2 linked regions of the Prochlorococcus marinus XMU1404 genome follow. The protein of the gene in region 1 interacts with the protein of each later gene in a pairwise test. Links are inferred from orthologs where the notes say so. Each region holds a gene or a part of one and is shown on either strand. Other genes may lie near its edges.

Evidence for each region.
Region 2: the proteins of dnaB (region 1) and dnaA interact in binary tests that used the Escherichia coli proteins (3 or more experiments, as listed by UniProt). The link is inferred for Prochlorococcus marinus XMU1404 from one-to-one orthologs.

What each region holds. Positions count from the first base shown.
Region 1 is NZ_JAAORE010000003.1:534,659-538,676, forward strand. The notes cover bases 536-3,425. They hold dnaB (replicative DNA helicase), read left to right. Parts: upstream 536-1,234; coding sequence 1,235-2,617; downstream 2,618-3,425. Other genes in these bases: HA144_RS09245 (acyl-CoA desaturase), read left to right, coding at 536-700; rplI (50S ribosomal protein L9), read left to right, coding at 721-1,176; mnmG (tRNA uridine-5-carboxymethylaminomethyl(34) synthesis enzyme MnmG), read left to right, coding at 2,631-3,425. Also shown: more of HA144_RS09245, read left to right, coding at 1-535; more of mnmG, read left to right, coding at 3,426-4,018. UniProt on the Escherichia coli protein: The main replicative DNA helicase, it participates in initiation and elongation during chromosome replication. Travels ahead of the DNA replisome, separating dsDNA into templates for DNA synthesis.
Region 2 is NZ_JAAORE010000001.1:542,420-545,300, reverse strand. The notes cover bases 8-2,870. They hold dnaA (chromosomal replication initiator protein DnaA), read right to left. Parts: upstream 2,205-2,870; coding sequence 810-2,204; downstream 8-809. Other genes in these bases: HA144_RS03105 (TIGR04282 family arsenosugar biosynthesis glycosyltransferase), read left to right, coding at 2,396-2,870; HA144_RS03115 (glutathione S-transferase), read left to right, coding at 8-815. Outside these bases: more of HA144_RS03115, read left to right, coding at 1-7; more of HA144_RS03105, read left to right, coding at 2,871-2,881. UniProt on the Escherichia coli protein: Plays an essential in the initiation and regulation of chromosomal replication. Binds in an ATP-dependent fashion to the origin of replication (oriC) to initiate formation of the DNA replication initiation complex once per cell cycle.

The DNA of each region.
Region 1 (4,018 bases):
CTGGGTGACTGCTTGTTTAGGGGTAACACTTGGTTATCACAGATTGTTATCACACAGATCGTTCATTGTTCCAAGATGGTTAGAAAGATTTTTCGCTACCTGTGGAGCTATAAGTTGCCAGCATGGTCCTATTGATTGGGTGGGTTTGCATAGGCATCACCACTCTTTTTCAGATACAGAAGTAGATCATCACAACAGCAAAAAAGGGTTTTGGTGGAGTCATATGGGTTGGATGTTCAAAGACGTTGAAGCATTAAAAACTGTTCCAAAACTAAGCGCAGATTTAATTAAAGATCCATACTATAGATTTCTAAATAAATATTTTTTATTTTTACAAATTCCTATTGGACTTTCTTTGTATGCAATAGGGCAAAAATTAGGAGTTGGAGGTTGGTCTTTGGTGCTATGGGGAATTCCATTGAGGCTTGTGGTTGTATATCACATAACTTGGCTAGTAAATTCGGCTACTCATTGTTGGGGCAAAGCGCCATTTGAAAGTGGTGATTCATCGAAAAACAATGCGTGGGTTGCTGCACTAACATTTGGAGAGGGTTGGCATAATAACCATCATGCATTTCCTAATTCAGCAAAACAAGGATTATTTAGAGGTCAAATAGATATCACTTGGGAACATATTAAGATTCTTGCGAAATTAGGTCTTGCAAAAAAAATAAAGTTACCCTCTAGGTCTTATTATTAATTATATTGTTCAATATTTTTATGGCTAAAAAAGTACAAGTCGCATTAACTGAATCAATCAGCTCACTTGGTAAAGAGGGAGATTTAGTTGAAGTAGCACCAGGATACGCAAGAAATTTTCTCTTACCTTATGGCAAGGCAATGAATGTAACACCAGCAGTTCTAAAACAAATTGAAAGGAAAAAAGAAAAAGAAAAAGTTGCTGCTGAAAAATTGAAACAAGAAGCTTTAGATTTTCAAACTGCATTATCAACAATTGGCAGATTCACTATTAAAAAACAAGTTGGAGAAGATGGTGTGCTTTTTGGAACAGTTACCAATGGGGACGTTGCCGAAGCAATAAAAGCAGCAACAAAAAAAGAAATTGATAGAAGAAACATCACAGTTCCTGATATTCATAATTTAGGTTCATTTACTGCAAAAATAAAATTACATCAAGAAGTAAATGCAGAAGTAAATATTGAAGTAACAAGTTAATCAATTTGTTGCATTATTTTGAAAAGTAGCCAGAGTATATATCTAAGCAATTAAAGATATGGTTTCGGTACCTTTTCCAAATAATGGGCAAAATAAAAACTTTAAAAAAGATTTTAATAGTGAAAATAATGGGTTAGTCCCGCCTCAAAACGTTCAAGCAGAGGAAGCAGTTCTTGGTGGCATACTTCTTGATCCAGACGCGATCGGAAGAATTGCAGACTTAATTAAACCTGAAGCTTTTTATATAAATGCCCATCAAGAGATTTATAGAACAGCATTAATGTTGCATACCCAGGGTAAACCAACTGATTTAACATCAATGAGTGCTTGGTTAGCAGATAATGGATCACTAGAAAAAATTGGAGGGAACAGCAAACTAGTAGAACTAGTTGAAAATGTTTCCTCTACAGCTTCCATAGAACAAGTTGCTAATTTAATTAACGACAAATTCATGAGAAGGCAACTTATAAGATCTGGAAATGAGGTGGTTCAACTAGGTTTTGATCAGACTCAAGATACTAATGAAGTTCTAGATAAAGCGGAGCAAAAAATATTTGAAATCAGTCAAGAAAAACCTTCAAAAGGTCTTACTCAAGCAGCTGAAATCCTTACAAGTACTTTCAATGAAATAGAGTCCAGATCATTAGGTACTTCAGTAGCTGGAATTCCTGTAAATTTTTACGACCTTGATGCGATGACCCAAGGCTTTCAAAGAAGTGATTTAATAATCGTTGCTGGAAGACCTTCAATGGGGAAAACTTCAATGGTTCTTAATTTGGCTAAGAATGTAGCACAATCTCAAGATCTACCTGTTTGTGTGTTTAGCCTTGAAATGAGTAAAGAACAGTTGACATATAGATTACTTTCAATGGAAGTTGGAATCGAGAGTGGCAGGCTAAGAACAGGAAGATTACAGCAAGATGAATGGCCTTTACTTGGAGAAGGTATCAATTCACTAGGTCAATTACCAATATTTATAGATGACAAACCTAACTTAAGTGTTTTAGAGATGAGATCTCTGTGCAGAAGATTAATAGCTGAACAAAAAAAAGAATTAGGATTAATTGTGATTGATTACCTCCAATTGATGGAAGGATCAACCCCTGATAATAGGGTGCAAGAACTTTCACGAATAACAAGAGGCCTTAAAAGCATGGCTAGGGAATTAAAAGTGCCCGTAGTAGCTTTATCTCAGCTTAGTAGAGGAGTAGAATCTAGAACAAATAAAAGGCCAATGTTAAGCGATCTGAGAGAATCAGGATCTATTGAACAAGATGCCGATTTAGTATTAATGATTTATAGAGACGAATACTATAATCCAGAGACTGAAGATAGAGGAATTACAGAGATCATTGTCACTAAACATAGAAATGGACCCGTGGGAACTGTTAAATTATTATTTGAACCTCAATTCACGAGATTTAGGAATTTAGCTAATTAAATCGATCCTAATAATGCAAGATCATCAATCAAAAAATGAATCTTTCGACATTATCGTCATTGGAGGAGGGCATGCGGGATGTGAAGCAGCTATAACAACAGCAAAATTAGGTTTTTCTACAGCCTTATTCACAATCAATTTAGATAGGATTGCTTGGCAACCGTGCAACCCTGCAGTTGGGGGACCAGCAAAAAGTCAGTTGGTGCATGAAGTTGATGCATTAGGAGGCATTATTGGGAAATTAGCTGATGAGACAGCAATCCAAAAAAGAATATTAAATGCGAGTAGAGGGCCAGCTGTATGGGCATTAAGAGCACAAACAGATAAAAGAGAATACTCCAAAAAAATGATCGAAATACTACAAAATACAGATAATTTATCTTTGAAAGAAGCAATGATTACTGAACTAGATATTGAAAAAACTGAAGAAATTGGATTGAACTCAAAAAAAATTGTAAAAAAAAGAATAAAGGGTGTTAAAACATTTTTTGGTAGTTATTATTCAGCGAAATCAGTCATCATAACGGCTGGTACTTTTTTAGAAGGCAAAATATGGATAGGCAATAAATCAATGTCAGCTGGTAGATCGGGCGAACAAGCAGCACAAGGTCTTACTCAAAATTTGCACGAAATTGGTATCAAAACAGAACGTTTAAAAACAGGCACTCCAGCAAGAGTTGATAAAAGAAGTATCAGTTTTGATGAATTAGATATTCAACCTAGTACTGCAGCAGATAAATATTTTTCATTTGACCCAGATATCAAAAATAATATGCCCCAAGTTAGTTGTCATATCACAAGAACAACTTCTCAAACACATCAACTAATTCGAGACAATTTACATTTAACACCCATTTATGGAGGTTTTATTGAAAGTAAAGGGCCAAGATATTGTCCATCAATTGAAGATAAAATCGTTAAATTCGCTGATAAAGAATCACATCAAATTTTCTTAGAACCAGAAGGAATTAATACTCCCGAAATATATGTTCAAGGATTCTCTACAGGTTTACCAGAAAATATTCAACTAGAACTTTTAAGAACCTTGCCTGGATTAAGTGAATGTAAAATGTTGCGACCAGCATATGCTGTCGAGTATGACTATATACCTGCAACACAGCTCCAAACATCACTCGAAACGAAAGAAATTGAATATTTATATAGCGCTGGACAAATTAATGGAACTACTGGTTATGAAGAAGCAGCAGCACAAGGATTGGTTGCAGGAGTCAATGCGACAAGAAAAATAAACAAAAAAGATCCAATAATCTTCACTAGAGAAAGCAGCTATATAGGAACAATGATCAATGATTTAATTACTAAAGATCTAAAGGAACCATACAGAGTTCTTACTAGTAGGAGTGAATATAGATTAACTCTTAGAGGAGATAATGCAGATAG
Region 2 (2,881 bases), on another replicon or contig:
AAATTTTCAGATCCTGGTGTAATTGGCTTTGCCGAGAAAGCTTTAATTTTATTGATAACTCTTTTAGAAAAAAAAGATTGGAAGAATCTATTTGCAAATTTGATGAAATCCTAAGTAGATCAGAATCAGGGTTTGTTGATCCGGTAGTTTCTCATTCAAGTGAAATTGAACCTGGTATTGGAGATATTATTTTTATTCCTTACATGGAAAGAATGAATGCTTCTTTGATTTACTATAAAGGATTTAATTTAAGATCTAATTATAGAAATGTTAACAACTGGCTTACCCAATTTGAAGGGAAAAGTGCTTATACAGGTACACAGGGTGATTTTCATACGCACTCTCATGATTTACCCCCTCAAATGGGAGGATGCTATAAAGAAACCAATAAAGAACAGATTGCTTTCTCTGAGTCAATAGATACTGGAGAGGGTCTTGGTGATTTTGAATTCAATAAAAAATATGATTCAAAATATTACGCTAAAATTGCTTTAAAAAGAGTAATAAAGCATAAAGATAATTTACTAAAAGTTAACCCATATAATAAAGAATTCTTTGAGGAATCATTAAGATCAGCATTAACTCACATGATCACAGGTGAATTAAAAATCCCTGATAAACTTTCAGGAAAATCTCTAAGATATTTAAAAAATAGGATCTCAGTTCCAAGAGATATGCCAATTATTTCTGCAAGGTTATTGAGACAATCATTAAATAAAATTGAATTACAAAGTGATGACAATGAAATTGATAGGCTACCCCTCAAGCATAGATATGATCAAGATCCTAAAAATTTCATTTATAATAAATTATGAATTTTTTCTTGAATCTATTTGAAGCAAATCCCTTATTTTTTGAACTTGGCTAGCAATATTAGGATCAGTGGATAATTTTTTTTCAACTTGTTCAATTGCGTACATAACTGTTGTATGGTCTTTACCCCCAAATTCATCTCCAATTCTTGGTAAGCTTAGATCAGTGCCATGTCGCATAAGATACATACCGATTTGTCTAGCTTGACTTACGGGTTTTCTTCTACTTGAACTTATCAATTCATCGGTAGAAACTTTAAAGAAATCTGAAACTTTATTAATAACTTGTTTTGGAGTAACAACTACTCCAACGCTATTGGGATCAAGCATTGGGGCTATTGATTGAACTGTCATAGGCAAACCTGTAATTGAAGCGAATGCAACAGCTCTTGTAAATGCTCCTTCTAATTCTCGAATATTCGAAGTGAATCTTCCAGCTATAAATTGAATTAAATCTCTTGGAAGACTCAACCTCTCTTGTTCTGCCTTTTTTTGAAGAATAGCTGTCCTAGTCTCAAGGTCAGGAGGTTGAATATCTGCAGTCATACCCATTGAGAACCTAGAAATCAATCTCTCTTGAATTCCAGATAATTGATTTGGAGGTCTATCACTTGCAATAACTATTTGACTTCCTGATTCGTGAAGAGCGTTAAAAGTATGAAAGAATTCTTCCTGTGTATACTCTTTACCTTCCAAGAATTGTATATCGTCTATTAAGATCAAATCTACATTTCTATATTTATCTCTAATAGCAGTCATTCCATCTCTCCTTATGCCACTAATAACATCGTTAGTAAAAGTCTCTGTAGATACATATTTAACTTTTGCTTCTGGATCAATTTCTACTCGATAATGACCTATTGCTTGCATTAAATGAGTTTTACCTAGGCCTACTCCACCACAAATAAATAAAGGATTGAATTCTCTTCCGGGAGATTCGGCAACTGCTAAAGCTGCAGCGTGAGCTAACCTACTATTTGGACCCACAACAAATCTTTTAAAAACGTAGCGAAAATTTAAACCATTAGGATTTTTAGATCGATTTTTTGAAGAGTTATCTTGGCTTTTATTAGAAAAAGATTTTGCTATATGATTAACGTTTCTCTCATTTAAGTTATCTTTATTTATTAAATCGTTGATACTATTTGTTTCAGATTTAAAAACGACTTTTACATCATGTCCGCAAATTTCTTTTGCAGCCTTTTCGATAGTTTCACAATAATTCTTCCTTAACCAATCACTGGAAAATGTGTTTGGAGCGATCAAAGTCAATAAACCTTTTTCAAAGCAATCAAATTTAGCAGGCCTTATCCACGTCTCAAATGAAGGCTTACTTAAAGTTTTTTGAAGTAATTGTTGAACTTCCGCCCAAATAGGATTAGTTGCTTGCAAAATTTTTTTCTGTAGATTATTAATCTAGTTGGAATTTAATAATTGGCCATTGTCAAATCATAAGATCACGATAAATTTAAAATTACTTAACAAAGCATCATCTAAATTAAAAAAAATAAATTTTCTATTTTTATAGACATATAATTGTTAAAAAGCTTTCTGAAGTATTGGATAAAGGATTACTTATTATCATGGCAAAATGGCATGGTTTTGGGAGATGCAAAACAAGATTAGCGAAAGATATAGGTAAAAGTAATTCTGCAAAAGTACAAAGTGTAATGACTAATCACACTATTTCAGTAGCTAAATCTCTCCAAAAAATTAAGCTAATTGATATTTCTATAGCGATTTCAGGGTTAGGGGAAAAGAGTTGTAAAAGATGGTCTACAGAATTAGGAATTAAAAAGTTTAATTTACAGGGAAAAGGCTGCTTGGGAGAAAAAATGAAAAGGCAAATAATTATCAACAAAAAATATTGTGATCAAAATAAGATAAAAAATATTATTTTTATTGGTACTGACCTACCAGATTTATGCCACTTAGATTTATTAACTACTTTAAGAGAGCTAAAACATAATGATCTTATTTTAGGGCCATCCAATGATGGAGGTTATTGGCTTATTGGCTTATCAACAAAAATAATATCAAGACATCCATACTTACCTTTTATCAATATA